2 regions of the Thiomicrorhabdus indica genome follow, and region 1 is predicted to be linked to the other one. Evidence: predicted binding sites of a transcription regulator. Region 1 holds the regulator's gene; the other holds the start of a gene.
The links. Region 1 encodes FNR, which switches genes on or off when oxygen is low (the NO sensors DNR and NnrR bind a similar motif). Its sites were predicted from a motif close to TTGATNTANATCAA; they were not measured.
Positions count from the first base shown of each region.

Region 2: a site for FNR is predicted at 1,572-1,585, ahead of D9T12_RS03065 (cytochrome-c peroxidase). Genes of this name have one in related genera too.

Region 1 covers NZ_CP033040.1:1,994,791-2,011,174, forward strand. Annotated here, with positions in the region: gene pepN (aminopeptidase N) at 1-1,320, opposite strand, end outside; gene pal (peptidoglycan-associated lipoprotein Pal) at 1,455-1,988, opposite strand; gene fnr (fumarate/nitrate reduction transcriptional regulator Fnr) at 2,320-3,072, opposite strand; gene D9T12_RS08820 (PfkB family carbohydrate kinase) at 3,673-4,875, shown strand; gene rlmB (23S rRNA (guanosine(2251)-2'-O)-methyltransferase RlmB) at 5,023-5,757, opposite strand; gene rnr (ribonuclease R) at 5,858-8,200, opposite strand; gene D9T12_RS08835 (dihydrolipoyl dehydrogenase) at 8,403-9,821, opposite strand; gene D9T12_RS08840 (MltF family protein) at 9,967-11,634, shown strand; gene thiI (tRNA uracil 4-sulfurtransferase ThiI) at 11,666-13,114, opposite strand; gene D9T12_RS08850 (23S rRNA (adenine(2030)-N(6))-methyltransferase RlmJ) at 13,225-14,097, shown strand; gene D9T12_RS08855 (class 1 fructose-bisphosphatase) at 14,187-15,158, shown strand; gene ppa (inorganic diphosphatase) at 15,389-15,916, shown strand; gene ppc (phosphoenolpyruvate carboxylase) at 16,250-16,384, shown strand, end outside.
Region 2 covers NZ_CP033040.1:737,206-753,589, reverse strand. Annotated here, with positions in the region: gene D9T12_RS03090 (adenylyltransferase/cytidyltransferase family protein) at 1-482, opposite strand, end outside; tRNA gene D9T12_RS03085 (tRNA-Asn) at 756-831, shown strand; tRNA gene D9T12_RS03080 (tRNA-Asn) at 888-963, shown strand; tRNA gene D9T12_RS03075 (tRNA-Leu) at 1,056-1,142, shown strand; tRNA gene D9T12_RS03070 (tRNA-Val) at 1,177-1,253, shown strand; gene D9T12_RS03065 (cytochrome-c peroxidase) at 1,760-2,800, shown strand; gene D9T12_RS03060 (methyl-accepting chemotaxis protein) at 2,808-4,826, shown strand; gene D9T12_RS03055 (CHAD domain-containing protein) at 4,933-5,697, opposite strand; gene D9T12_RS03050 (Y-family DNA polymerase) at 5,825-7,273, opposite strand; gene D9T12_RS03045 (LexA family protein) at 7,376-8,029, shown strand; gene nrdA (class 1a ribonucleoside-diphosphate reductase subunit alpha) at 8,536-10,803, shown strand; gene D9T12_RS03035 (hypothetical protein) at 11,023-12,225, shown strand; gene cysQ (3'(2'),5'-bisphosphate nucleotidase CysQ) at 12,276-13,160, opposite strand; gene nudE (ADP compounds hydrolase NudE) at 13,160-13,708, opposite strand; gene yrfG (GMP/IMP nucleotidase) at 13,778-14,437, shown strand; gene D9T12_RS03015 (PAS domain S-box protein) at 14,626-16,384, shown strand, end outside.

The DNA.
Region 1 (16,384 bases):
CACGCCATTCGCATCCGCCATGGCATTACGAAAATCTTCAACACGAACGGCTTGACCATCGTGACGTTCAAAGTAAAGTTTCATCCCCTTCTGAAACCCTTCTTCGCCCAAAATAGTATGGTAAAGTCGAACCACTTCAGCACCTTTTTCATAGACCGTCATGGTGTAGAAATTATTCATTTCAATGTAGGATTGCGGCTGAATTGGGTGTTGCATTGGTCCTGCATCTTCTGGAAACTGAAAACTACGTAGGCGCTTAACATCCTCAATGCGCTTCACCTCAGGACTCAGCATATCCGCAGTGAATTCTTGATCACGAAAGACCGTCAACCCTTCTTTAAGCGTCAATTGAAACCAATCACGACAGGTCACGCGATTACCTGTCCAGTTATGGAAATACTCATGCGCAATCACCGACTCAATCCCTTCATAATCAACATCGGTTGCGGATTCAGGCTTAGCCAAGACAAATTTCGAGTTAAAGACATTCAACCCTTTGTTTTCCATCGCCCCCATATTGAAATCATCGACTGCAACAATCATATATATATCTAAGTCATAAATCAGACCAAAACGGTCTTCATCCCACTTCATTGACTTTTTCAAAGATTCCATTGCATGATCGCATTTATCAATATTGCGAGGCTCAACAAAAATTTCCAAATCTATCTCTCGGCCATCGCCCGCAATAAACTTATCTGCAATTTTTTCGAGATTTCCAGCCACTAAAGCAAACAGATAACATGGCTTTTTAAATGGATCCTGCCAAACAGCATAATGTTTACCGGCCGGTAAATCGCCTGATTCAATTAAATTCCCATTCGACAATAAGACTTTGTTATCCGTTTTATCGGCAATAATTTTGGTGGTAAATGTGGTCAACACATCAGGACGGTCAAAATAGTAAGTAATATTACGAAACCCTTCTGCTTCACACTGCGTGCAATAGTTGCCACTTGTGCGGTACAACCCTTGTAAAGCCGTATTTCCCTGCGGATTAATCTGAGTGGTAATTTGCAATTTAAATGGTTCAATCGGCACTTGTAAACGCAGCCCTTCTGCATCCACTACACATTTTTCCAAAACGCCTTCACCGTTCAAAACAACCGAGATGAGCTCAAGCGATTCACCATTTAAAAACAATTCAATTTCAGAACCTTCCAATCCTTGTCCTGCTTGAGGTGAAATCTGCATTGTATTTGTCACTGTCGTCGCTTCTGGTTGCAGTTCAAATTGCAAATAAATCGAATCTACTGAAAAACTTGGGGCTTGATAATCTTTTAAAAAATTTTCGACCGGTGAGGTTGCGTTAGCTTGCATAAAGGTGCGCTCTTAGTTTCTTATGGTGATAGAGAGTTAAAGTTTTAGCTATTTTAGACAAATAAAAATCGACTAAAACGCAAAAAGCCCCACAATCGCTTGTGAGGCTTTTTTTATTAAAATTCAGCAATCAATTAGTAGTTGAATTCTGCACGACGATTTTTCGCCCAAGCAGCTTCGTTATGAGCTGAATCGACAGGTGAATCTTCACCATAACTGATGACTTCAATACGAGAAGCGGCAATACCTTCGGCAATTAATGCATCACGAACAGCATTCCCACGACGCTCACCCAGTGCTAAGTTGTATTCACGTGAACCACGTTCATCACAGTGGCCACCAATAGCAACCGTTGCATTGGTATCTTTTGTCATAATCAAAGCATTCGCACGAATCGTTTCAAAATCATCTTGAGTGATTTCAGAACGGTCGAATTCAAAGTTAACAACTTTTCCAGCCGCAAACGCTTTCAATTCTTCAAGCGTCATATTCTCAATGTTAGTTTCTACTGCAGCTTCCACTTGCGTTTTTGGAGTAATCTGTGGCAACTCTACCGCTTGCTCCGCTTTTGGTTCTTCAACTTCGGAAACGGTTGTACACCCTGTCATTGCCAACGCTGCACCAACAAATGCTACTGCAAATAAATTTTTAATACGATTAACTTTCATAAATTCCCCTAAAAAGATTCAAAATTTTCTCAGCTAATATACAACATTGAGCATAAAAATAAAGTTCAAACCGAAATTAGACCTATTTTTTGCATAAAAAAACCCGACCATAAAATTATTAGGGTCGGGCAAGCGGGCTACATTATGAAAAGCGTTGAGGAAACCTTTAAAAAACACTCAACGTTTCACAACTCAAATTAAATCACAGACAAGACTATTACGAAATGATTGACATCAAGTTTTAAACACTTGCGTATTTTTACTTAAAAACTAAATCAAGAGGGACTAGCATTCTAAATATAACGTTTTAAACAAGAACTGTGAATAAGACCTAAGCCGTCTCTTTTTTACATTCGCCACATGTGAATGAATTAACACCCGCTATTTGCATTAAAGTTTGCGCATCATGGATCATGACTTCTTTTTTCTTCCACGTTACGATTTCTTCGGTATTAAATCGCGCCAAAATACGGGAAACCGTTTCAGGCGTTAAGCCTAAATAAATCGCCACATCTCGGTGCAGAATACTTAATCTAAATTCGGATGATGAGTACCCCCTGTTTCGGAAGCGTTCTGCCATATTCCACACAAATTGCGCAACACGCTGATCCGCGTTGCGTTTAATCAATAACTCCGAATGCATACGACCATCATTCACTTCCTTACTCATAACAGTCAATACTTGCTGATTCAAAAATGGAATTTCACTTGATAGATTTGTCAACTCTTGATAAGGCAAGTTACAGATACTGGTAGTATCCAACGCAATTGCATTCATTTGATGTGTTTTGGTAGCCAGCGCATCGATGCCGAGAACATCTCCAGGTAAATAGAAACCATGGATAATTTCCTCACCAGTATCGGTAAATGAATAGAGTTTTATAACACCTGCCCGAATTGCATACAAAGAGCTAAACGGATCTCCTGATTCAAACAAGTGTTGGTTTTTCTTCAATGGTAACTTTCTCTCAACAATCGTGTCGAGCCGGTCCACTTCGTTACGCGTAAGTCCGGTTGGAAAACAAATTTTCTGTAGGCCGCAATTATTACAGTTCACATTAAATGCCGATTTCATCTCTGTCATGACCACCAACTTCAAATTCCTTTTTGATTGAAATCAATTATATCGGTTTTACTTTTCCGGTTCATTAGGCTTTATAGAATTTATGTACCGAATATTCTTATGAGTAGATTAACAACAAAACTACGGAAAATCACTTATTTTTTGATTTTGATTAATTTTTAGGCAATTTAACCAAGTGACTGTTATTACAGAGATTGCTAAATATTTCTGACAATTACTCACAGAGTTATCCACAGCTTTTGTGGAAAAAACGACAAACCCCTAGCGCGACCCAAGACATATAAAAAAACAATAAAAACACAGAAATATCAATAACTTATAAAGGTGTTTTTTGAAACTTTATTTCCATAAATATTTTTTTTAGGCAATTTTATATTTTTTCAAAAAAAATTATGCACCGATTGCTTGTCAAGACTTGAAAAATTATTTTTTGCTATTTTTGAGTAAAAAATCTTCGAAATAAATTTAGCTTTTGACACAAAAATCAACGAAGTTATTTATGCTAAAATTCTGCAGATTTTGGAAATTGTATTTTTACCGGCCGGTAAAGTCTCTAATTTTTCAACCACTGATACGTAATGTGAATGAGTCGAGGAAACTATGGCGAAAATCTTGGGAATCGGAAATGCAGTTTTAGATACCGTTTTAACAGTTGATCGATACCCGTCTGAAGACCAAGAGGTTCGAGCGCAAAAACGCCATTATCAAGTTGGTGGAAATGTAAATAACTCTTTATACGTTCTTCAACAGCTCGGCCATGAAACTGCAATTTGTTCAACCATTGCAACAGATCCTGAAGCAAAGCTTCTGCAAACTGGAATCCAAGAGCGTGGCATAAGCTGTGAGTATCTCCAAAAATTCATCCAAGGACGAACGCCCAATTCTTTTGTTGCATTAAACGCTCACACTGGCTCAAGAACCATCGTCCATTATCGAGATTTACCAGAAGTTAGTTTTGAGCATTTTGCCAAAATTGAAGTGGAAAATTATGACTGGCTTCACTTTGAAGGCCGTAACCTAGAAAACCTTCCTGGCATGATTAATATCGCCAAAACATTTTTGAGCCATCAACCCATTTCACTTGAAGTAGAAAAACCTAGAGAGGGTATTGAAGAGCTCTTTTCGCAGAGCAACCTCATTATCTTCTCTCATCATTATGCCAATGCTAAAGGCTTTGAAAGTGGCGAAACACTCTTAGTGGAAATACAAAAAAATTCGCCCAATACAAACTTAGTCTGCACATGGGGAGCTAAAGGTGTTTGGTTTTTACCGGCCGGTGGGAAAGTCAGCCATATCGCCGCGAAAAAAGTTCACCCGATTATCGATACTTTGGGTGCAGGTGATACCTTTAATGCCGCATTGATTCATAAATTACTCGAAAAATCTTCACTGGAAGCGGCTTGCGAATATGCCAATGAACTAGCCGCAAGTAAGATTCAAAAAGTGGGTCTGGATGATATTTTGAATACCCGTGTAGAGAACCGCCCTATTGCGAACATCAAAAATGTCACCAATGCTCGAACGACCAATATCCCTATGCAAGGCCGTCATGACATTGTCCTCATCAAGTTAAACAATGAAATTAAAGCCTATGAGAACAACTGCCCTCACCAAAATGTACCATTAAATGAAGCTTACAAAATAGATGTGAACCCATTTGAAAATACCATGAAGTGTTCCGTTCACGATGCATTTTTTAAAATTGAAGATGGCGAATGTATTGATGGCCCGTGCTTGGGTGAGCATTTGACACCAGTCAGTATACGCGTCGATGATGCGGGTGATATTTATCTAGCGGAATAACCTTTGTAATCAAGAGTCTCAACAAGGTATCTTGCTGTTCATCTCTTAGTTACAAAGATATCCAAAAAATACATCCATTTAGGCTTCGCCTTCGGCGACCCGTGCCTCAAACATTTTTAAACTAAGCTTTGAATGTTTTTTGCAAAATTAAAGATTGTTTCGTTGACGAAAAACCTCGTAAAGCGTTACGGCAGTGGCGACTGAGACATTCAAGCTCTCGACCACACCTGTCATTGGAATGGCGGCAATATGGTCACAAGCTTCACGCGTCAGTCGACGCAGTCCACTACCTTCTGCTCCCATAACAATTCCCACCGAACCTTTGAAGTCTTGAGTGTAGATGGTTTGATCCGTTTCGCCAGCAAGCCCGGTCAACCACATGCCTTGCTGCTGCATTTCTTTCATAGTCCGCACCAAATTCGAAACCACGATTAACTTTACGCTTTCAGCCGCGCCACACGCGACTTTACGTACTGTCGCATTCATCCCTACCGATTGGTGTTTAGGAATAATGACCGCATCCACTCCGACTGCATCTGCGGTTCGCAAAATTGCACCTAAATTATGTGGGTCTTGTACTTCATCCAAAAAGACAAACAGAGGCTGATCGGCTTTTTCTAAAATCGCGGGCAAATCTGATTCGGTTAAATCTTTCTGCTTAGCAACTTCCGCCATAACACCCTGATGAGTGCCATCCAATGCATTGAATGCGGATTTGGCAATCAACTGAGGCGACAATCCCAAGGACTTTGCCTGATCAAATAAAGACTGTTGGCGCTTGTTCAACTTACCTTTTTCAAAGCTCAAGCTATAAATCGCTTCTGGCGATTGTTTAATAAATTTCTCTACCGCATGGAGTCCAAAAATCACATCACGTTTCATAAATAAATCTCATATTGAATGTCACAGAAACTAAAAACTCGGCACAAGACCGAGTTTTGCGAGAGGCTATCTCAATGTCAAAAATTACACCCCACACCCATTAGGCATTAGATCGAGGTGCTCGCGGTTTACCACGTTTTTTTCCACGGTAATAACGTTTTTTACGCGGCTTGCGCTTTGTCTCTGACTCATCCGAATCTGCTTCAGAATTATCATCTAAGGCCTCTCCATTATCGGTTTCAACATGCGGAGTTAAGCTCTCAATAAAGCGTAAATCGACTTTTCGTTCATCCAGATTGACTTGTGCAATTTGAACTTTCAAACGATCACCCAAACGATAAACCTTACCTGTACGCTCACCTTTCAAGCAGTGACGAGCATTATCGTAATGGAAATAATCTTCACCTAGCTCAGTGATATGAACCAAACCTTCCACATACAACGGATCGATTTCAACAAACAAACCAAAGTTTGTCGCAGCACTAACAACCGCTTCATATTCTTCACCCAAGCGGTGCGATAAGAACTCACACTTCAAGAAAGTGACGGCATCACGGGTAGCCTCATCTGCTCGACGTTCCGTAGCAGAACAATGCTGCCCCATAACATCCATTTTGGCTTCATCGTACATAAACGGTTTGTCGTCAGATTTTTCCCAAACATAACGAATCGCGCGATGAACCAAAAGATCCGGATAACGACGAATTGGAGAGGTAAAGTGCGTGTAGTTTTCGTAGTTTAGACCAAAGTGCCCTTTGTTGTCAGACTGATAAACCGCTTGATTCATTGAGCGCAACAATACTGTTTGTACCAGATGCTCATAAGGCTGGCCGGCTACTTTCTCTGCAACCTCGGCAAAGTCATGCGCGGTTGGCTCATCACCACCATTTAAGGTCAATCCAAAGTCACCTAAGAAAGTACGCAAGTTTTTCAACTTCTCTTCCATTGGGGACTCATGGACACGATAAACAATCGGTACTTTATGCCATTTCAGGAAACGCGCAGTGGCAACGTTGGCCAACAACATGCACTCTTCAATTAATTTGTGCGCATCATTACGAACCACCGGAACAATCTCTTCGATTTTGCGCTCATTATCAAACACTATACGCGTCTCAGTGGTTTCAAATTCCAGTGCTCCACGCTCAGAACGAGCTTTTTTCAGAATCTGATACAACTCATTAAGCGCCTCAATATTTTCCAATTGCTCGGCAAATTGCTCACGATATTCACTCTCAGGGTTGTGAATTAAATCATTCACCTGTGAATAGGTCATGCGCGCTTTTGAATTCATGACCGCTTGGTAGAATTGAGTACGTTCAATTTTCCCTTCGGGATCAATGGCGATATCTGCAACCATACATAAACGGTCAACATGCGGATTTAACGAACACAAACCATCGGAGAGCTTTGATGGCAACATTGGAACCACACGTTGAGGGAAATAGACTGAATTCCCACGCTGGTAGGCTTCCTTATCAAGTTCTGTTCCAGGTTTGACATAATGAGATACATCGGCAATCGCAACCACCAACTTCCAACCTTTTTTACGACGTTTGGCAAACACCGCATCGTCAAAGTCTTTCGTGTCGGCACCATCAATCGTGACCAATTGCATCGCACGTAAATCTTTACGACCTTCCAAGTCAGCTTCAGTGACTTCATCACCAATCTTGGCCAATTCCGCCTCTAACTCCGGCGACCATTCATTTGGAATGCCATAGGCATGAATTGCTGAATCAATCTCCATTCCAGGGGCCATGTAATCCCCCATCACTTTGATGATTTTTCCAATAGGTCCGGAACGCTTGGTCGGCTGATGCAAAACTTCAACCAAAACAACCTGACCTTCGTTCGCATCCATCAAACCATCTTGAGGGATAAAAACATCTTGGCTGATTCGATTATTATCTGGACGTACCCAAGCCAAACCATCCTCATGGTTTAAACGTCCCAAAATCTCCTTGGTGCAATGCTCTGACACTTCAACAATTGCGCCTTCAAGGCGACCACGTCGATCTTCTCCGATAACCGATGCAATGACCTTGTCGCCATGCAAAATTTTATGCATCTCTTTTTCAGACAAGAATAAATCTTTGCCACCTTCATCTGGCACCAAAAAACCGAAACCATCAGGGTGCCCCATGACGGTTCCTTTAATCAAATCCATTTTCTTCAAAATGCCAAATGCTCCTCGACGATTACGAATCAATTGCCCATCACGAACCATTGCCTTTAAACGACGTGATAAAGCTTCAAAACGCTCTTCATCGTCTTCATCCACATTAACGACTTTGGCAACTTCAAAAAGACGAAGCGGTTTTGATTCTGCTTCAAGGGATTCCAAGATAAATTCTCGGCTAGGGATAGGATTATCGTATTTTTCCGCTTCGCGTTTTGCATGCGGATCATCTGCTAATTCTTGAGGATCTTGTTGATCCATTACTTTTTCTTCAGTCACTCGATACCATCTAATTTTTTACTAAAACTGAAATCGCTTTACATTTCTCACTCTAGATACCAATCCAAAATCGCTTTAAAATTTCCACCAAAGCATTTTCATTGGTATTTTTCAATTCCACAACGCGCGATTTCAGTGCGTGGGTTTGAAATCGCGAGCCATTATAGCAAAGACTTTCAAGACTTTAGGTTAATCGTGTCAACTCGGCTGTAATCCCCATTTCTTCATCACTATAAACCTCTTTGGCTAAGTTTCGAAGTGCAGACTGCAGCGCCTCTTCCATAACAGGGTGGTAGAAAGGCAAACGTAAAATCTCCATAACGGTCATTTTTTGCTGAATCACCCAAGCCAGCATATGCGCTAAGTGTTCCGCATCTGCCATAAACAGCTCAGCACCGAGCAACTGCTTAGTCTCTTTATTCGCGGCCAAAACCAATGTTCCACGATCGGTACCATTCACGATCGCACGGCCATTATTGCGCTCTAAATGAAAAACGGCTTTTGCTGTCGTTGCCTCATCACATTCGGACATTCGCGCACCCACCAGACCAATTTGCGGATCGGTAAACGCCACTCCGAGTGCCGTCTTACGTTCAAAACGTGAAATTTCTGGAAAGTTCATGGCATTGTATACCGCCATTCGCCCCTCATCTCCAGCTTCATGCAAAATTTGACGATAGCCATTCAAATCACCGGCAATAAAAATAGGCTTGTCTGAAATTTGTGCCGAATGCACATCAAATGTCGGCATCCCTCTTTCGTCAACCGAAATACCACCGGCCGGTAAATCTAGACTCGCTAAATTAGGACGGCGACCTAAAGAAGCCAAAACAGCATCGACGACAATCTCTTTGTCCCCTGCCTTAATTAAGACTTCGTTCTCATTCTCAGGATTCGGCATCACTTGCGCGGCAACACCCAAATGCAAATCCATTTCTGCGCCAAACAAAGCCTTGGCTTTTTCAATCGCTTCTGGAGAGCTCAAAGCACCGACCGTTTCAAGCATTTCGATGCCTGTCACTTCACAACCTAGTCGAGCCATTGACTGACCTAACTCTAAGCCAATAACCCCCAAACCAATCACTGCGATTCGCTTTGGCAGAGTTTCAAGCTCAAAAATCTCATCACTCGTCAGCAGTTTTTCACCAATGGATTTCCAAGGTGCAGGAATCACTGGCGAAGAACCGGTTGCCAAGATAATACGTTCCGCTTGAATTTGCTCACCATTGACTTCTAAAATCATTTCTCCGACAAATTTTGCATAGCCATCAATTCGCTTGTCACCTAAGTTTTCGGTAGTTGATCCAATAATACCTCCAGTAAAACGGTCACGGAAACCACGAACACGGGTCATTACACTTGAAACATCAACACTCAAACTTTGTGCACCATTAATACCAATATCTGCAAAATGTTTTGCTTCATGATAGTGATTTGCACTGTGAATCATCGCTTTAGAGGGCATACAGCCTACTCGCGCGCACGTTGTTCCGTAGTGCCCTCCATTGATAATCACAAAATCATCCGTGTGCTTTCGAATTTCACCTAACGCTGTTAGCCCTGAAGTACCCGCCCCTACAATGGCGTATTTCACTTTTCTCATAACCTGTTCCAACCTTTTTGAACTTTTTCCTAAGGAATATTACCCATAAACTCTATCCATTTTCAGTAAATAGACAGCATTTGCAAGCGCAATTGCTTCAACTTTTTGCTATAAATACTAAACCTTAGGCTTGGACGCTAAATGAATGTTAAAAATTTCCTTGAAAAACTTTCTGACTGCCGGTTTCTCGTTGTTGATTTTAATGGCGTTATTCAGCACAAATCTTTCTGCCCAAACCTCGCAAAGCCAGTCAATAGATAATCGTATCAACCAAACATTCATTGGTGACCTCCCCGAAATTCGAGAACGCAGAATCCTTCGTGTACTTGTCAGCTACAATCGAACCAATTTTTTCCACACAGATAAAGGTGAACGAGGTCTTGAACATGATTTAATGATTGAGTACGAACGTTACTTAAATCGAGGACCTAGAAAAGAGCGCTATAAAACCCATATCGTTTTTCTGACAAAACCGTTTAACCAATTGCTTGAATCGCTTGTCAATGGTGAAGGCGATATTATCGCCTCAGGCTTTAGCATTACACCTGAGCGCAAAGCCTTAGTCGACTTTACCGATCCATATATTAACAATGTCAATGAAATTCTGATTTCACATAAAAACGCACCTGCGATTGAACGTTTCGAACAATTAGCTGGTCGAAAAATAGTGGTTGTTGCCAACAGTAGCTATGTGATTAATTTGCAACGTATCAATCTTGCATTAGGTGGACTAGGTCTTGAACCCTTAGAAATTATTCATGCCGACGAACTCTTGGAAGCAGAAGATATTTTAGAAATGGTCAATGCCGGTTTATTTGACTTCACAGTGGTTGATAACCACATCGCCAAGATTTACCAAAAAGTATTCCACAATCTCTATTTACATGAAAACTTTATCCTAAACAACGGAGGAAAAATTGCTTGGGCAATCAATAAGAACCTCCCCAAACTCAAAGCTTCACTCAACCACTTCATTGAAAATTATGCACGTCCTGGGCGATTTCTAGGCAACAGCGTTTATCGTAAATACTTTGAGAACCCATTCTGGATCCAACATCCATTAGATTTTACAGCTTTAGACAAAACGCCCTGTTTGCATTATTACTTTGAAAAGTACGCTGAGTTCTATGATTTCGATTGGTATTTAATTGCCGCTCAAGCCTATAAAGAATCTAAATTCAATCAAAAACTCGTGAGCAAGCGTGGTGCTTATGGTGTGATGCAGATTAAACCGAGCACAGCCAAATCCAAACATGTCAAAATCAACAACATCAAAACCAACATGGAAAACAATATCCATGCAGGGGTTCGCTATCTCGCCTTTTTACACGACCATTATTTTGACAAACCGCAATACTCGGAAGAAGACAAAATCAACTTTTCTTTGGCCGCCTATAATGCCGGTCCGGGACGGATTCGACAACTCCAACGAATCGCTGAGCGCAAAGGGCTTGATCCCAACAAATGGTTTTACAATGTTGAAGTGATTGCTCGTAATCAAATTGGTCATGAAACCGTGAATTATGTCACCGTGATTCAAAAAACCATGGAAGCCTTAAAACTGGCTACTAAATTAGCGGAAGAAAAACGTTTGTTAAAAGAGAAACAATTCGACGAACTCAGTCGTGACTTAATCGATGAAGACTCAGTGATTGAACCAGAATTAATCGATACGCCAAAAGAAAGTTCACAAAAAACTCTTCAAGGATTTGAATTACTTGATTCAGACAAAACATCAAGCAACACTCAGCAAAACGCCATGCCTGAAACCAAGAAAAAAATAGTGACACCGAGAATGCCTAGCAGTCTTTAATTCAGCAGTTTTGCAGAATTAACAGTGTTTTTTAAACATTTACCGGCCGGTAAACTTTGATATTTTCATAGCCGGCATCAATTAAATATTGTGCGTGCAATTGACTCATCACCCCTTTATCACAATACAAAACATAATTACCGGCCGGTAAGGTTTTAAACTTTTGATTCAATTCAAAAAACGGAATGGTTAAAGTTGTTCGCGATTCCAAGTTTAGAGGATTAGAAGCCACCTCTTCTGGACGACGAATATCAATCACCGTTTCATTCTTTAATTCAGTGACCACATCCACGGCTTGCGACTCATTCACATCGGCAATAATCTGATCGACATTAATGGTTTTTGCACTGGCAACCGCAGCATCCAAAACATCCATATTAAAGCGCGATTCTTCTCGATGCATGCGATCAAACGAAGCGTTTGTTACAGGGTTCTTGGAAATCACCCCACAATATTCGGGCATATTCTCAGCATATTCACGCGTGCCAATTTGATCGGCAATCGCCATAATATCCGGCTTATCCATCACCGCTAACGGTCGAATTACTAGCTTTTGAGTACACTCATCAATAATAGCTAAATTACGTAATGTTTGGCTGCTGACTTGCGCCACACTTTCCCCTGTGACCAATGCATCAATTTCCATCTCGTCAGCAATTTTTTCAGAGGCCTTCAACATCAGTCGCTTCAACATCACCCCCATGTAACTCTCATGAGAGGCATTAAAAATCTCAGCAACGACCCCTTCAAACGGCACCGAAATAAACTTAAAGCGATGAGAAGCGCCAAAATTTGCCCAAAGATAGAGCGCCACTTGCTTCACACCAATCTCGTGTGCCGCGCCTCCCAAATTAAAAAACACAAAATGCGTTTTCACACCGCGTTTCATCGTTAAGTAACTGGCAACAGTGGAATCAAAGCCACCTGACATTAAACTCAGAACCTCACCTTGGGAGCCCATTGGAAAACCACCCAACCCTTTGACACGCTCACTCACCACGTTTAAGGTTTTATTGTGCAATTCCAATTCAACTTTAACTTCAGGATTTTTCAGACTGACACCAGCTGACTCTCCGTGCTCCCAAAGATGTCCGCCAACAAACTTTTCGATATCAAATGATGTAATGTTGTGGGTGCCACTTCTTTTGGCTCGCACCACAAAAGTTTTCCCCTTTATTGCTGGCAAATTATGCTCAGCAACCTTGTCAGCAATTAGTTGCAGATCTTCCCCAGTTTCATAAGCTACGACTTCCAAAAACTGCTGAATTCCAGGTGTATTTTGTAAGCGTTTTCTTACCGGCCGGTAGAATTTATCATCACAGTAAACTTCGATTTTATCGTGAAAACGCTTAATTTCGATGCTCTCATCAATACGTTTCAACAACCGAATAAGATTGTCCGATAACATCAGCATCATGCGTTTTTTTTCTTTACCGCCTTTGATCATGATTTCTGGAAAAAGTTTAATAATAAATTTCATAACGACTAAACCGACTTTAGAGATATTTTTACTAACCGGCTATTTTACATGGTCAAAGCCGACTTTAGGGACTATGATTGCCAACTATTCAAACAAGCTCGGGGAAACTTATGCTTAGCTATCAACACGGCTTTCATGCTGGAAATTTTGCCGATGTGCTGAAGCACCTCGTCAGCGCGCAAATACTGCTCTACTTAACACAAAAAGATAAACCGTTTTTTTATCTGGATACACACTCAGGCTCCGGTGGATATAAACTGAATACTGAGCAAGCCCAAAAAACGGTGGAATACACGAATGGCATAGGCAAACTTTGGGCGTTTCAAAATCAGAACGAATTACCTGATAGCCTCAAAACCTATTTACAGCTCATTCACAACTTTCAGAGTGCTTCTGGAGTTGGAGGTACTGAACTCAACGCCTATCCAGGCTCGCCATGGTTTGCACAGCACATTTTAAGACAACAAGACAGAGCCAGTCTGTTTGAATTACACCCCACTGAATTTAAAAACCTCATTGCCAACACTCGACATCATCGTGGAGAGTGCAAGCGTATCAAGCTTTTTCAAGAGGATGGTTTTCAAGCCTGCTTGAGCCAACTTCCACCCAAAGAACGTCGTGGCTTTATTTTGATGGACCCTCCTTACGAAGTAAAAACTGATTACGACAAAGCGGTCAAGACCTTAATCAATGCATACAAAAAGTTTGCAACAGGCACCTACGCACTTTGGTATCCCGTGGTTGATCGCAATCGAATTAACCGAATGGAAAAACAGTTTATTGAGAGTGGCATTCAAAACATTCAACTTTTTGAATTTGGAATTGATGCAGATTCCACCAAAGGCATGCAAAGCGCGGGCATGATTGTCATCAATCCGCCTTGGACATTAATGCAACAAATGAAATTGACTCTACCTTGGCTGAAACAGCATTTAGCGCCTGAAAACGGTCACTTTCGTCAATTACAGTTAGTGGATGAATAACCACGTGATTTTCGAGTAAATTGCACAGAGTCAACAAAACTGCTAATATTGCGCAAATTTTTTTAAACCTAAATCAAGAGAGATTTTCAATGAAAAGATTGGATCAAGTACTAAACGCTGAGAATATCCCAGCGGAACTGGAACTAGTTGTAAACGACGTTATCGTTGCTTGTAAAGATATCGCATTCAAACTACGTCAAGGTGACCTAGCTGGTATCTTAGGTGCAACTGAAGACGAAAACGTTCAAGGTGAAACACAAAAGAAACTTGACGTTATCTCTAACGACTTACTTAAAGACGTTCTAGTTTCTAACCCATTCGTTCGTGGTGTTGGTTCTGAAGAAGAAGACTACACTATCGCTGCAAACGCTGACGGTAAATACCTAGTAACTTTCGATCCTTTAGACGGTTCTTCAAACATTGACGTTAACCTTTCTGTTGGTACTATTTTCTCTATCTTAGAAGCACAAGATAATACTCCGGGAGACAATCAAGAAGTTTTCCTACAAAATGGTCGTAAGCAAGTTGCTGCGGGTTACGTTCTTTACGGACCATCTGCGCTATTAGTTATGACAACTGGTAATGGCGTTAACATCTTCACACTTGATACAACCGTTGGTGAATTCGTTCTAACGAAATCAGGTATCCAAATCCCTGAAGATACTGCAGAGTTCGCAATCAATATGTCTAACCAACGTTTCTGGGAACCAGAAATGAAGCAGTACATCGATGACTGTCTACAAGGTGAAGAAGGTCCTCTTGGTAAGCGTTACAACATGCGTTGGGTTGCATCAATGGTTGCTGAAGTACACCGCATCCTTATGCGTGGTGGTATCTTCATGTACCCTTACGACAACCGTGACCCTTCAAAGGCCGGTAAACTGCGCCTAATGTACGAAGGTAACCCAATGTCTATGATCGTTGAACAAGCAGGTGGTGCTTCTTCAACAGGTCGCATGGACATCATGGATGTTCAACCTGAAGGTATCCATGACCGTGTACCAGTCGTTCTTGGTTCTAAGAACGAAGTGGCTAAGGTTGTTGCTTACCACAACAAATAATTTTAGGTTTTAGTACCTGATATTAGCACCCGCTTCAACGCGGGTGTTTTACGTTAAAATATTTAAAAAATTTAAAAACAACCAATTATCATAACGGCTCTGACGGCTTCTCAAATAATCAAACTCAAAATGGAAATGCGATTTTAACAAGTGTAAATAACCATTTTCCAACATAGAAATTGATAATTTAAAGGTCAACCAAGGCGTTATAAAAATAAAAGGAAATTACTATGGGTTTTGCTGCTGTACCGGCCGGTAAAGATGTACCAAATGATGTAAATGTTATTATTGAAATTCCTGCATTTGCACCACCGATTAAATACGAAGTGGATAAAGACACTGACCTAGTTTGGGTTGATCGTCTACAAGGTTCAACACTTTCTTATCCTGCAAACTATGGTTACATCAACGACACACTTTCTGACGATGGTGATCCAGTGGACGTTTTAGTCGTCACTCCACACCCTCTAATGGTTGGCTCTGTCATTCGTTGTCGCCCAATCGGTATCTTCAAAATGACTGATGATGGTGGTCAAGACGCAAAAGTCATTGCAGTTCCTGTAGACAAACTGTCCCCCATTTACTCAAACATCGAAAAAGTTGAAGATATCCCGCTTCTAAAAGAACAAATCGAACACTTCTTTAGCCACTACAAAGACCTAGAACCTGGCAAATGGGTTAAAGTTGATGGCTGGGGCGATGTTGAAGAAGCTCGCAAAGAAATACTAACGGGTGTTGAAACTTACAATAAAAAGTAAATTTCAAATTCTTTTAGTTGAAACTTACCAAAACAGGTAAGTTTCACATACTACAAGTGAAAACTGACCAATAAATAAAGTCAGTTTTCATCGACTTTACGCTAAAACATCCATTTAGCTTACAAGATAGAAACCGTGGCATTAGGTTTGCAAACTATCCTCGATTTCTTTCGTTTCAACTCATAGAAAGCGCTAACTAGCTCCCTCCCCTCGCTTCAAACCCTTTAAATTCAAACTTTTGTTCAAAAAAATAGCGCCAAGCCCTCTCAATAATTCATTGAATTTTCTGATATAATCGCGACCAATTTGATTTTGAAAAACTGAGAGAGATTAATGGTCGCTGAAAATCGTGATAAGCAGCTAAGAGCTCGTGTCAAACTTCTAGGAAATATTCTGGGGCAAGTCATCGAACGCCAAGTAGGGCGTGAAACATTTGATGCCGTTGAAAAACTTCGCCAAGGCTACATC
Region 2 (16,384 bases), 1.3 Mb from region 1:
AACCCCAGTAGCGTTCCTGAGGTAGGAAAAGCCGGGATATTTGCTTGCGCCAACAAGGCTAAGGTTTGCCAAAGGGTTTGCGTTGCCTTTTCTAAATTCCACTCACTACTTCCAGCCATATTAAACTGAGGATCGAGTTGTGGTTTATCTGCAAGAGTGGATAACGACAAATAGCTCAGTGCTTGATGATAAAGCTGACTAGCTTTCAGTAATTGCTTATCCTTTTGATAACACTGTGCTAAAACAAAATAAGCATCAGTAAGATAGGGGTTAGTTTGCAGAAGACCTTCAAGCGGAGTAATCCATGTTGTGGCATTGCCTCGAACCAACGAAATTTGCGCTAAATAAATTGGCAATATGACAAGATGTGGATGTTCTTTCTCAATAGCCTTAAAGCGTTGCTCCGCTAAATCGTAATTTTGGCTATGAAAAGCCTTCAATGCAGACTTAACCTGCTGTTGCAGTGTGCTTTGTAATTGCATAACCAATATTCTTAGTTAGAAACATAACTCAATCTTTGAAAAAAGCCCCCTATCCAACGAGTTTAGCATAAGCATAAAAGTAAAACGTTTTTCTGGATCCTCTTTAAACCAATCTCAAAGATTATTGATAAATGAAGTCTTCAGCCTCTAGAACAACAGACAAAACAGTCATAAACTGATAAACACAAACTTTTTCAAAAAAATACTTGCATTGAAGATATGCCTCAATATAATACGCACCAATGATTTGAGACAGATGTTTTGAATTATTTTTCCCCAATAGTTCAGTTGGTAGAACACCGGACTGTTAATCCGTATGTCCCTGGTTCGAGTCCAGGTTGGGGAGCCATATTTCAGGTAAAGTTTATTTATGACTTTACCTTTCTCAACTTAGAGAAAAACTATTCCCCAATAGTTCAGTTGGTAGAACACCGGACTGTTAATCCGTATGTCCCTGGTTCGAGTCCAGGTTGGGGAGCCATATTTAAAAGCTAAGCATTTTGCTTAGCTTTTTTATTCCTTAAAGTTGTTAAACTTTAATATCTGTGAAAATGTCATGGTTTTCACAACTTTGCCAGAGTGATGAAATTGGTAGACATGAGGGATTCAAAATCCCTTGCCAGCAATGGCGTGTCGGTTCGAGTCCGACCTCTGGTACCATTTCCTACAAATAACTCAGTTATTTGCATATTGTACGACCGTAGCTCAGTTGGTTAGAGCACCACCTTGACATGGTGGGGGTCGGTGGTTCGAATCCACTCGGTCGTACCAATTTTTATTGCTTAATAATCATTAGCACCTATATTTTTCTTATACATATCTAAATACAATAGATACATATAGTATTCTAAATCCAACCTAAAACTTCTAAAACTCGAAGTACATTAGAAATAACACCTTTGCAACGCAGCTTTAGACACAATCCAAAACTCGCTAAACCAAGCCATTATAGACTCGGCACTCTCAAAACAATGATCAGTGTAAACTCACTTACACCAGATAAACTCTCCTGCTTCAAGAAGCTTTCCTCTATTAGCTCAGATTCAAATACTCGGTAAAAAGAGGTTTTTACCACAAATGAGCAAGTGCTTGATTTAAATCACCTCTCCCAGCGCCACGAATTGAGAAGATTATGCAAACTTTTCATCTGGGCCTGTTGGCCTTTGAATTGCTTTTGTTCAATTTGAAGAAACTGATAGTCATCAGTCAGGAAATACTTTGAAACAAAGTGACTGGTACTTAGCACATAACAATAATACGTTTGAAGAGGCTCATTCATGATTCGACTCACCGCACTATTTATCACTATTTTAACGCTCAGCGCCTGTCAAAATAGTGATACTCAACTTACCCAATACAACAATATTGCCGATGAACCAACAATACTATCGTTTGCCGACAATACATCTCGAACAAAATACAACCAACCTTTGCCGGATGCCTCTAAGTTAAATCTAGATGAAGCCAAGGTTAATTTAGGCAATCACCTATATCATGACACCCGACTATCAGGAAATGGCCAACTGACCTGTGCTTCATGTCATGTCCTAGCCATTGGCGGTGATGACAATATGCCCGTATCAATTGGGATTGATGCGCAAAAAGGTGAGATCAACGCTCCAACAACACTAAACAGCGGATTTAACTTCAAACAATTTTGGGATGGTCGCGCTAAACACCTTCGCGAACAGGCAGAGGGGCCGGTAGAAAACCCAATTGAAATGGGCGCTAAGTGGGAAAACGTTTTGGCTCGCCTTCAAGAAGTAAATAGCTACCAAAAAATGTTTTCTGAAATTTATCCAGGACAAGGCATTACCAAGTTTACAGTCACCGATGCAATTGCCGAATTTGAACGTAGCCTAATTACTCCAGCTCCTTTTGATGCTTATCTCAAAGGAGATGACAATGCAATCACCGCAAACCAGAAAAGAGGCTATGAGCTATTTCAAAGCTACGGTTGTGTCGCTTGCCATCAAGGAGTGAACTTCGGATCGAACATGATGCAAAAATTCGGAGCACTCAAATCCTACTACGATGAACAAAATAACGAACGCAACGTTGATAGAGGTTTATTCAACCGCACACAAAATGAGAATCATCGCAATGTATTTAAAGTGCCAACATTACGCAATGTTGAACATACTGCACCCTACTTTCACGATGCCAGTGCACAAACACTCGATCAAGCCATCAATATCATGGGGCTCAATCAGTTAGGTCGACAAATCCCTGACAAAGATCGTTTGTATATTAAAGAGTTTTTAACCAGTCTATCCGGTCAACTGGATGTGACCCCTTTAGCCCCACCAGCGGAGTAATCATTCAATGAAAAATACATTCAATAATATTCTTGTTGGCTTGATTACGTTAGTGATTGCAGCGGTATTGACAATTATCTTCGTCAAACCAAACATTAATGCGGTGCACCACGACAAATACATTAACGGTTTTTCTAAAATTGAGATCCTCTTCCTACGAACCGCTGAAAATGCCTATAAAGCCGGTCAAGGAGGTGTTGGCCACTACGACTTTGTTCAATCGAATTTAGTGCAACTGAATCGTCAAGTTGAAGCCATGCAATACATGCCAAGCTACTTGGATGAAGAACAGCAAACGGCCCTTCACACAAAACTTGAACAATTAACTTTAGACACACAAATGCTAGACAGCCAAGTCATTGAGTTCACGCGTGTAAACTCTCTGCTAAACAACTCGAAAAGCTACTTCCCTGAATTGGTTCGCGAATACAAAATTGCCGAAAAAACCATGCAGATGAAACAGCTCTTCAATTACCTTGAAACGCAAATGCAGTCTTTTTTAATTGGTAACACCAAAACTAAGCCGAAAGACATTTTGCTAGTCCTTTCAACGCTCAATAAACTTAAGCAACATGTCAGTCAAGCCGATTTCAACATTCTTGAAACTCATGTCAATTTAATTTTGGAATATCATCAACAGGTCAACCAGATTCTTGATCAAATTAGTCAATCCGCGATTGAACAAAGCATTAAAGCATCAAAACAAACCTATAACGATATTTACACAACTACAAACGAACTGATTCTGACACTCACCAACACCCTGATTGCGCTTGTACTATTAATGTTAGGGCTAGTTATTACTCTCATGATTCAAGTTCGCCGCTCAACCAAAGCTACCGCTTTGGCCAACCAGGATTTAGAAGTCAAGCTTTCTGAGCTGGATGAACAAAAACGCATTGCGGACGAAAAAGTCACAGAAGCAGAAATTGCACAACAAGAAATTGCCGCTCAACAAAAACAATCTGCCGAAAACACCCAAAAACTGCAAACTGCGATTCACAGTATGGAAGTTTTAATGGAAGCCGTTGCACACGGTGAATTTGGTCATCGTTTGAACGACCAAGATTTCCAAGGCGAATTGGCAACCTTGAAAGACTCGGTTCACAGCACGCTCGACAAACTCCAAGCCTATATCCAAGAAATGAGCTATGTTTCAGAAAGCTTGGCTCAAGGTGACTTATCTACGCAGATGAAAGGACACTATGAAGGTGAATTGGCTCAAGTTCAAAATGCTTTGAACGCTTCTTTGAGCAACCTTTCAAATCTGATTCGCCAAGTTGCTTCTGCATCAGACATCATTGAACAAGAAATTTCATCGGTTATGGATATTTCCAACCATATGGCAAAAGGTTCTAGTCAGCAATTATCAACCTTGGACGCTACCATTTCTACGGTATCCAATACCGTAGAAATGATTCAAACCACAACTCAAAGCACGCAACATGCAAATGAAATTACGCGCCAACAAGCCCAAAGTTTATCGACAGGTCTTGAAGTGATGCAACAGATGGTCGTAGCAATGGATGAAATCAAACAATCCTCTTCACAAATTGACGACATTATCAATTTGATTGATTCAATTGCATTCCAAACCAACCTTTTGGCATTGAATGCCGCTGTTGAAGCAGCTCGAGCAGGTGAGCAAGGTCGAGGTTTTGCCGTCGTGGCTGGCGAAGTTCGCACGCTTGCTGGAAAATCTGCGGATGCAGCCAAGGAAATTTCAGAACTAATTTCCACCTCAAATGAAAAAGTGCAAGCCGGTGTGGACTTGGTCGATTCGGTAAAAACTTCACTAGAAGACATTCAAACCAAAGTCACCGATCTCGAAAGCTCTGTCAGCGAAATTGTTCAGGCAAGCCATGCGCAAAGCCAAGCTTCGCAAGATATTTCGCACTCTGTGAATGATGCCAAATCCATCAGCTCACAAAACGGTCAACATATTGAAAACACCGTTCAAAAAATTCGCGATATCTCGCAAGCCAGTGCCTCCCTAGACAAAATGGTTGATTCATTTAAGCTATGAACTGCACAAATTTAATCTCAGATTAATCATTTTGCACCGGCCAGTATAACTTACAATTCTTTACCGGCCGGTAACCTTTCAAAAAACTTTCAAAGACGACACAGCCTTAACGTAAAGAAACTCTTCGATAGTCTTTGTGCAACGTTTTGCGCACTGATTGCAGAATGCTATCTTTACGGCTTTGCAGCAATTCCTGAATAGACTTTAATCGCGTTTTATCCGAGTCCAAGTATTTCTTCAGCCATTTCATTCCTTGACACAAATCTTGAAATTTACCCAACTCATCTTGCAGATAGGTCGTTAACTCCAATGCTTGCTCTTGGTTCACATAAAAATGCTCCAGCTGATAACGCAGTCGTTTTATTTTTAAACGCACCTTATGAACCTGTTTATCCTCAATATCCACGGCTCGCAAGATTTTCAACTGGAGTTTTAAGCGTCTTTCAATTTCCGACAATGAAAGTTTATGGCGCTCGGCGGAACTACTGCTCTTTTTCTGTAGCTGGTCAAAATCGTCCACCAACCCTTGAATTTCATCTCGCAATTCCATCTGCAATAACAACTTAAACTGCGCATCCATTTCGTGACGACGTTCAGCTAAATATTGATAAATCGGCCTTAGCTCTTTCTGCCATTTTTCCGGTAAATCTTTAAGGGTTTCGTTCTGCAAAACATCCAAGTCACGCAACGCATTGCTCGACTGAATCAAACGTTTCAAAACTTGCGCACTGTAACTTTCCGGCGGGCTCAACGCGACCAATTTTCGAGAGTTCACTCGAATTTTATGTAGCAGTTCAACCTGAGACTTGGATTGCTCCAAACGTTCGTATTTATCGATTTTTTTGAGCAGTTTTTCAATCAAGTTCTTCACATCACACTCCAGCAAGTTTAAAGGAAGCTCCATGCTTCTGAAGCAAACAGATTCCCTTCGTTTCTTGTGCGACTATAAGCCCTTTATTTGACGATAAGATGACAGCGTATTGAGTCGACTCTTTATTTTACTTTGCATAAGCAATCGGTAATTCATGCCACTGAGTGGTATAACGTGGCGACATCGAATTACGCAACATCTGCCAATCGTTGTGTTTATTAGAACCCGCCGAAGCCACAAATAATGAATGTCTTCCAAAGCGCCGGTTCAGTTGATCAACCACAGTCATTAAAGCTTGTTGCTCGTGACTCACCTGCAACGCCCCTTGCTCTTCATCCTTTACAAATTTCTCTTGCAAAAACAGATCAGGTTGATACCCCTGTCTTGGAACAATCGCACTCAAAACCACACCTGCTTTATGCCATGCGATTTGCTCTTGATATAAGCTCGCCAATATTTTTCTCACCAATTTTGATAAAAACATCAGATTATCGGTCGGTTCAACCAGCACAAGACTTTTCTGCCGATTCATAAACGGCTCGTTTGGCGAAAAACGATTATTGCGAATAAAAATCGACACATTCTGACAAAGGCTCTGCTGAGCGCGTAACTTTTCCAGAGCACGCGATAAATGGGAAATCAGCGCCCTCTCCAAGGTAGGTAAATCATACACAACGCCACCAAACGAACGGGATGCAATAATCTGCTTTTTTGGCTCCGGCGTTTCTTGCAAATCAAAACAGACCTCTCCATTAAGTTCTCGCAAGATTCTTTCCACCATTACCCCATATCGTTTACGAATCTCACCGGCCGGTGCTTTTTGAAATTTCGCAACTGTATCATAACCTTGAGAACGCAGATGGTGCGACAATCGCTTACCTAACCCCCAGACCTTATCAATGGATAGCTTTTTAAAATAGACCTGAACCTCATGCGAACTCGGTGAGGCTATTTCAAAAACATTGCCAAACTCTGTCTCCATTTTGGCCAAATGATTCGCCAGCTTTGCCAAGGTCTTATTCATAGCAATTCCCACAGCAACCGGAACCCCAATCTCCTGTTGAACCGTTTTTTTGAGCTGCTCACCCCAAAGCCGACAATCCATCTCAAGAGGCGTTTTGAGTCGCAAAAATGACTCATCAATGGAATAAATTTCCTGCTCATCGGCAAAGCGCCCAATAATCGTATGCATCCGTTTCGACATATCACCGTACAGCTCATAATTCGAACTAAAAACTGCTGTGTTATGCGCCTCCAATACCGAACGAACCTTAAAGAAGGGCTGAAACATCATACTTTCAGGCACAGCGGAAGAGTAGCCACCTTTACCAAAACTACCTTGTTGCTTTTTCAACAGTAATTGATTCAAAGACTTCGCCTCAGCATTCGCTGCAACCACACACCCATCATTATTCGATAAAACGACCACCGGCCGGTTTTGCAAACTGGGATCAAACGCTATCTGACAAGAAGCATAAAATGAATTTCCATCTACTAACGCAATTTTATCCACCACACCCTCCAAATACCGGCCGGTAAAGATAGTTAGCAAGCTTGCTAAACCACCTTTACTCATTTCTTTCAATCAGACTTGATTTTTGTAACATTTATTTTTAAATTAAATCATACATCGATAAATTTTGTTACAATTTTCAAAATTAAGAATAGGCGGGATTCAATGACCAATAAAACCAGCAAAGCCTCGATATCCAACACAAAAACAAACCCACAACATGGTGGCAAACGCCAAGGTGCCGGTAGAAAACAAGGAAGCGGTGCGTTTGGGGAAGCAACGAAAGTCATGCGTATTCCTCAGTCACAAGTTACTACCATCGAACATTATCTAAAATCGTTTAAGAGTGCTTTGAAAGACGGCAAACTTTCGCAACACTTGCAACTGATTGTGCCGCAAATCGAAGAGCCTTCAAACGACGGAGAATATGAATCTTATCAGCTACCGCTTTATTCTCATAAAGTGGTCGCAGGCTTTCCCTCTCCGGCAGACGATTACATCGAAACCTATCTCGATTTAAATGAAAAGCTAGTTCGCAACAAAGAAGCTACTTTTTTGCTTCGTGTTCAAGGCGACTCTATGCAAGATATAGGCATTTACGAAGGTGACATTTTGATTGTTGATCGCAGTGAAAATCCTACGCCAGGCAAAATTGTCATTGCAGCACTCGATGGTGAACTCACTGTAAAACGCCTTGTCGTGAATGATAAAGGGACATTTTTAGCCCCAGAAAATCCAAATTACCCTCCAATCCCTGTAACAGAAAATAGTGAAATGGTCATTTGGGGCGTAGTTAAATCATGTATCCACTCATTTTAAACCGACCGAAAAAGCCATAACGGACAAATCATGTAGTTTGAGACAGTTCGAAGCTGTAAGACTCTTTTTACAACCAGTTTACAGCTGTTCAAATTTCACGCCAAAATCAACCCTAAACCCATTGAGATTTCAACAATTTTTTTTAAGAATTCAGTAAAAAATTTTATCTCACAAAAAAATAACTATTAACAAAGTTATCCACAGGTTTTTCGAAGGTGCTTTCCTTGGAAATAAAAGACTTAGCGACCATTTCCACAAATTTTTCCTTTCTGGGCTGTGAATAATCTGTGAAAAAATCCTAGTTGCAAGAGTTTGGAAATTCCACTATATTCTGTGGACTCAAAGCAATTGAAAACTATATCTAGTAATTTCCAAGGTAGTAAAACACCAGAAGTTACTGTTTAAACTTAGCTTCCAGTTTGTTTTACGACGCTAAGCGACTGATATTTTTAATTTTTTATCATTCGGCCTTTTCCACACGGATATTTTTTATACACAGGTAAATTATGAGCCAATCAAACATACTTGTAACCAAGCGCAACGGCAGTCAAGAACCCATCGATCTTGAGAAAATCCACCGAGTTATTTCTTGGGCAGCAAAAGACCTTGAAGATGTATCCGTGTCAGAGGTAGAACTTCGCTCTCACATTCAGTTCTACGAAGGCATTAAAACTGCAGACATTCACGAGACAATTATTAAGTCAGCAGCCGACTTGATCTCTGAAACCGCACCAGACTATCAGCACTTAGCCGCACGCCTTGCCATTTTCCATTTGCGCAAAAAAGCGTTTGGCCGTTTTGAACCGCCGCACCTACAAGACCACGTCAAAACAATGACCGATAAAGGTGTTTACGACAAACAGATTTTAGCCGATTACAGTGATGACGAATTTACAGAACTGAACGACTATATGGACCATAGCCGCGACATGAACTTCAGTTACGCGGCTGTGAAACAGCTTGAAGGGAAATACCTGGTGCAAAACCGTGTCACCAAGCAAATCTACGAAAGCCCGCAGTTTATTTATATGCTGATTCCGATGTGTCTATTTGGTCACTATCCAAAAGATGCTCGTATGCAATATGTGAAAGATTTCTACGATGCTGCGTCGCTGTTTAAACTTTCTTTACCAACACCAATTATGTCTGGGGTGCGTACGCCAACACGTCAGTTCAGCTCTTGTGTATTAATTGAATGTGGTGACTCACTGGATTCCATTAATGCTACGTCATCGTCGATTGTGAAATATGTGTCACAACGCGCAGGGATTGGTGTGAACGTTGGTCGTATTCGTGCGCTCGGCTCTGAAATCCGTGGTGGTGAAGCCTACCACACGGGTATGATTCCGTTTATTAAACACTTCCAAACTGCCGTAAAGTCCTGTTCTCAAGGTGGTGTTCGTGGCGGTGCCGCGACCTTGTTCTACCCTATTTGGCACTTAGAAGTCGAATCTTTAGTAGTGCTGAAAAATAACCGCGGGGTTGAAGAAAACCGCGCGCGCCATTTAGACTACGGTGTGCAAATCAACAAGCTTATGTACCAACGCATGTTACAAGGCGGCATGATCACTCTGTTCAGCCCATCGGATGTCCCCGGTCTTTATGAAGCTTTCTTTGCAGATCAAGAAGAGTTTGAACGCCTTTATGTACTTTACGAAGCCGATCCGAATATTCGCAAGAAACAAATTAAAGCGATTGAGTTATTTACTCAAGTGGCACAAGAGCGTGCGCAAACGGGTCGTATTTACATTCAAAACGTTGATCACTGCAACACACACAGTCCGTTTGATGCGAAAGTCGCGCCAGTTCATCAATCGAATCTATGTCTGGAAATCGCTCTACCGACCAAGCCATTGAATTCCGTGGAAGATCCTAATGGTGAAATCGCACTTTGTACGCTTTCCGCCTTCAACTTGGGAGCACTGGAAAATCTAAATGAATTGGAAAAACTATCCGATTTAATTGTTCGAGCGTTGGATAGTCTATTGGATTACCAAGACTACCCTGTACCTGCTGCCAAACACGCCAGTATGGGACGTCGAACGTTGGGTGTGGGCGTAACCAATTTGGCGTATTATTTGGCCAAAAACCAAACCAAATATTCTGACGGCTCCGCTAATGGTTTAGTTCACCGAACTTTTGAAGCGATTCAATACTATCTATTGAAAGCGTCAAATAACCTTGCAAAAGAGACGAAACCTTGCGATTACTTTGCAGAGACAACTTATGCGCAAGGCGTATTACCGATTGATACCTATAAGAAAGATGTCGATACGATTTGCAATGAACCGCTGCACTTAGACTGGGAGACTTTACGAGAAGAAATTAAGTCTCACGGGCTTCGTAATTCAACATTAACCGCATTAATGCCGTGTGAAACGTCTTCGCAAATCACTAATTCAACCAATGGAATTGAACCTCCTCGCGGTTATGTATCGGTTAAAGCATCAAAAGACGGGATTCTGAAACAAGTGGTTCCAGGCTTTAAAGAGCATCGTGATGATTATGAATTGCTATGGCATATTCCGAATAACCAGGGATATTTGCAATTGGTTGGGATTATGCAGAAATTTGTCGATCAAGCAATTTCGTCCAACACGAATTACGATCCTGCCCGCTTTAATGAAGATAAAGTTCCAATCAAACTGATTCTACAAGACTTGCTTTATGCTTACAAAATGGGACTAAAAACACTGTATTATCACAACACGAGAGACGGTGCGGACGACAACCAAGAAGACGATGGTTGTGCTGGTGGGGCTTGTAAGCTGTAGGAAAGACTATTAGGCTGTTCTAGATAAGTAGCAGCAGCCCATTAATTTCTATAAATGCCGTTTGGCGATGTTCCAGAAATCCTCAACTCCATGTACTCGTGCATAACTATAAAGAATGCTCAAAAATAGAACAATTGCAAAATTAAGTATCAGATATTTTGATTAATGCATTTTCGGAAGTGCTACAAAAGCTGAAATATTTTAAAAAGTAGATGTTTAGTGAATTTTCTTGAAAAACCAATAGAAGAATACAAGCATTTTAATGGTTATCTAGACGGTAATCCGAAATTTACTATTCGCTGTTTAGTTTGGTTTCCAAAAAGCTTTGAGCAAGAGGAGCCGCACGTTTTTATTTTGGCCAGAGAACTTGCTGAATATAAAAGGCTTGAACATTACCTAGTCCCCCAAAATGATAAATCAATCAATTTAACAATTCCCAGAACAACTCTTGAAGATCCCATCCCTTATGGTTTCTACTTGTTCAAGAAGCTTCAATTTTCACATAGCAGAGTGAAAATTTACGCAGAAAACTGGGAAGAAGGATTTTTTAAATATCGTTGGCCATCCCATGCTATATCTAAACAAAAAACTGACCCCGAACAGTATCTAGAAGAACAAGCTTTCACACTGTTTTACACTCCTAGTAAATTGCTAAACTCTCATATTTCAACAATGGCTCATTACAATGGTGAACTAAAGAGGTTGTATTCTCATGATATCGAAGTCAAAACTCTGAGTAATTTGGGGATTGAGTCGATTAGGACAGATAAATACACTAACAGTGATGAAACATTTGTCCTAGAGCTTACCACCAAAAAAAAAGTGAATACTGTGTTAGGTTTCAATAGGCAAATAAAACCTATCGCACGATTCATATTTTCGGTCGTTTCATTCTTAGAGCGGAAAAAAATAAATTGGCACCAAGCCAATTTTATTAGCAATGAAAACTATTATGAAATTTTTAATACTCGCCAAGTACTCTATTCTGCCAAAAACGATTTCCCTCTTGTCGAGCCTTATGTTTTCCCCGAAGCTTTTGAAGTAATTCTTCGAAACGCAACTGTTGATGATATTCAATATAAATCTGAACTTTGCTTAGCTTATATTTCTGGCCTTGAGTACTCAGTAAATACAAATATTATTTTATGGAACTCATTGCTAGAGAAAGTTTTAAAACATCAAAATTTAATAAAAAAAGATGCAGAAAAAGCAAAAGGGATTCAAAAACTTGGTATTCCAATTTCTGATTTAAAACCAATCAAAGAGTTAATTAATCTACGAAATGAAATTGCCCATGGAGATGACATGGATAATTCAAAGTTGTTTAAATTGAGTCAAGATTGGGAGTTGTTAATTGAAAGGATAATTCTTTCTGAACTTGGTTTCAGGCAGTTTTATAAAACACAAGCACACACAAAATAATAACTAATTCAACTCCTGTTTTTCCAAAAACAACTCTACAACCTCTGATTTTACATAATTTCCGGGATTTTCGGCCATTGCGCTTGAGGGTCGCAAATAACCAGAAAGAACGGGTTGAGTAGGTTTGGTGTTTGCACATATTCCAAAGCGTGTCCTGCGGCGTTAATAATTGCGCCTCCTGCTTGCTGTACAATCACTTGCGACGCAGCGGTATCCCAAAGAGAGGTTGGACCGAAACGAGGATACACATGCGCTTTTCCCTCCGCTACCAAACAACTCTTTAAAGCCGACCCCATCTTGACCGTTTGTGGTTTATTTAACTCCGACATAAACAATTCCGTTCGCCCGCCGTGTCGGCGACTAACGGCCACTTTAGTTGGGTGTTTGGGGTTCAGTGGTGCTGTTTGAATCATTTCAGCTGCCTGCAAAAACCGCAACATATCCAAATTGTCTATATCCAATTGATACACATCGGCATCAGTGGCAATGGACTGCGCACCTTCAATCGCACAGTACAAGCGCCCCACTTCTGGACCATACACCACGCCTAATACCGGCCGGTGATTAACCACAAGTGCAATATTCACACTGAACTCACCAGTGCCTTCAATAAACTCTTTGGTGCCATCCATAGGATCAACCAACCAAAACGTTGACCAGTTTTGGCGTTGTTCATAAGGCACCTTAGCGACACTTTCTTCGGTCACCAAAGGGATGTTTGGCGTCAAAACCTTAAGTGCCTGAGAAATTAACCGGTCAGCCTGCAGGTCGGCCTCGGTCACAGGTGTGCCGTCTTTTTTCTTTTCAACATCTAGAAATGCTTGCTGCTGATTCTCTCGATACATTTGCGAAATCAAACGACCGGCCTGTAAAGCAATCTGGGCAACCTGTGGTAGCCAAAGCTGTAATTGAGAATGAGGAATAGATTCTTGCATTAAATTTTTCCTAAACGTTTAAGAACTAATAAAATCGCGGCATAGGCTCGCCCTTCTGAAAACTCCGGTTCGACAATCAGATTTTGCCAGTCATCTATTGGCCACGTAAGCACTTCCAGCGGCTCTGGTTCGTCACCTTCTGCGAAAGCAGGACTTAACCCTTTAGCCAAAACAATATGTGTAAAGTGAGTCATGTACCCAGAGGCTAAACTCACACTTTCTAACAGTTCAATGTTTACCGGCCGGTAACCAATTTCTTCTTGGCTTTCACGAATCGTTGCCTCTTTCCAAGTTTCGCCAGGATCTATCTTGCCTTTTGGAAACCCTAACTCATAGCGTCCAACACCTGCACCGTATTCACGGATAAGCATAAATTCATCATTTTCTGTGATGGGGACAATCAAAACCGCACCATTCGCCGAACCCAATAAGCGCTCATAATGCACTGATGTTCCGTTTGAAAACTCAATGTGTTGCGCCTGTACGGTAAAAACTTTCGACTTTGCCGCGATTTTTTCCGCCAAAATACTCGGTAATTTTTGACTCATATCCCCTCAATTCGATACACTCAGCACACTTTTGAAAAAATATCATACGCGAAGGATTAAGGCTTGCCAATGGACGCTCAGTTAGACTGGAATCAAATCGACACGGTTTTGCTTGATATGGATGGTACTTTGCTTGACCTCCATTTTGATTACCATTTTTGGATGGAAGCCCTTCCCGAGGCTTACGCTTATAAAAAACATATTTCAATTCGTTCAGCAAAAGCCAAAATTCATAAAGAGATTAATTCCCATTCAGGCACGCTAAACTGGTATTGCTTGGACTTTTGGACAGAAAAGTTAGGCATCAATATTGCCGAACTTAAAAAAGAGTTTAAACACCAAATCAAAGTCCATCCAGAAGTTTTAGAATTCCTAGCGGCATTACGCGCCCATCGAAAAGATGTCGTCATGGTGACGAATGCTCACCGAGATAGTTTGGCTCTAAAACTAGAAATGACAGCTATCGGACGTTACTTTGATACTATGATCTCGGCACATGACATAGGTATTCCTAAGGAAGACATTCGCATTTGGTCTGAGATTCAACATATTCACTCTTACAACCCTGCAAGAACCATGCTAATTGACGACAATATCAAAGCCCTGCAAACTGCTCAGCAATATGGAATTGCTATTCCCATGTGCGCGACCTACGTGAGTCCAAAGCTCAGTAAAATCGATCCGCAAGGTTTTCCAGCATTTCATAAATACTCTGAAATTATGCCGTGACAGAAAGAGTTCAGAACTATAGAAGTCGAGCACAGTAGGAAAAGCTTACACTCAGTTAAAAAACCAGACTCTAAACAAAGAACCAATCAATAAAAATACACCTACGAGATTTATTGGCATATAATTTCTTAAGTATTCGCTTACTCTTAAAAATGTATTTTTTGTTTACAAAATCTGGTGATTGAATCTTGCTGAAAGCCTTGTCCAATATCCAACTCGCTTATTTCAGAACTATCACTACAACGTTAATTTCTCTCTTCATCTGTCTGTCGGGAATCGTCCAAGCAAACGATCAAACGAACCCTTCATTACCCCATACAGAAAAAGTCTCGATTCAGCTCAAATGGCAACATCAATTTCAATTTGCCGGTTACTACGCCGCGCTGTACAAAGGTTTTTTTACTGAACAGGGACTCGATGTCACTCTAAAACCACGTGATTTATTTAAAAACAACATTCAACAAGTATTAGATGGCGAAGCCGAATATGGAATTGCCGATACGGTTTTGTTGCAATATCTTGCGAATCAAAGCCCGATCTATATCGTTGCACCCATTTTCCAGAACTCTCCCCAAGTACTATTCACTCTTAAAGATTCCAATATTCGTACGGCGCGAGACTTAGAAAACAAACGCATTGGTTTTTATCAAAAAGATACCGATGGGATATCCATCCTAGCATTGCTTAATCATTTTAATATTCAAGCAGAACTAGTTCGTATCAAACCCAAAAACAATCCCAATTTGATTCTAAGAGACGATATCGATGCCTATGCAGGCTACCTGACCAATGAAGGTTATTACTACCAGTCTAAAAGTATCGAGACACACGTTATTAACCCCGCTCAGTATGGCATAGACCTTTACGGTGACATGTTATTTACAACGCTCTCCGAAAAACAAAACCATCCCAAACGGCTTCAGGCGATGCGCACAGCAGTCCTTAAAGGTTGGGAATATGCCTTAAACCATAAAGAAGAAGTTGCACAATGGATTCTAGACACTTATCAACCGGCCGGTAAAACTTTAAACCAGCTGTTACTTGAAGCTCATACCATCGAAAAGATGATTGACCCAGAGCAAACGCCTATTGGTACCTTAGATGCTGGACGATTTGAATACATTCAAAAACTTCTTGCCAACCAAGGACTTCTTGAAAAAACCCCAAATATTGAACACGCGCTTTATAACTATGATCGCCATGATTTGCATTTAAGCCTACAAGAAAGGCGTTGGTTGGATGCCAACCCAGTTCTCAAGCTAGGAATTGACCCATACTGGCTTCCTGTTGAATTCGTCAATTCGCAATCTAAACTAGATGGTGTTTCGGGAGAACTCATTCACTATTTGGAAAAACGCCTAGGCGTAAAATTTTTGTATGACCCTGAAAAAAGTTGGGCAGAAACACTCGAAGAATTTTCAGCCGGAAAAATCGATGTGCTTTCAGCAATGACTATTACGACCGAACGTGAAAAAAAGTTTCTGTTTACGGATGGTTACTTAACGCTTCCAGGCGTAGTAGCGACTCGCAAAGGTCATGAAATTCGAAGACTAGATCAGTTAAACCACAAACGCATTGCTGTCGTTAAATCCTACGCATCACACGATTATATTTCGAATGCCTATCCAGACTCAGAATTGTTTTTCGTCAACACACCTGTTGAAGGACTGAAATTAGTTGCCGAAGGGCAAGCCGATGGCTATATCGATAACTTAGCCGTCATTGGTCACACCATTCGAGAACAAGGTTATGTCAATCTTGTCATTGGCGCGAAACTTCCTTATACACAAAATATTGCCATGGCGGTTCACCCTGATTTGCCAATCCTACAAAGTATTCTAAAAAAGACCATTGAAACCATTCCAAATGCAACCCTGCAAACTATGCAACGCAAACATTTTCAGGTCGACTACTCTACTCAGCTAGATTGGAAAGGCTTTCTAAGCA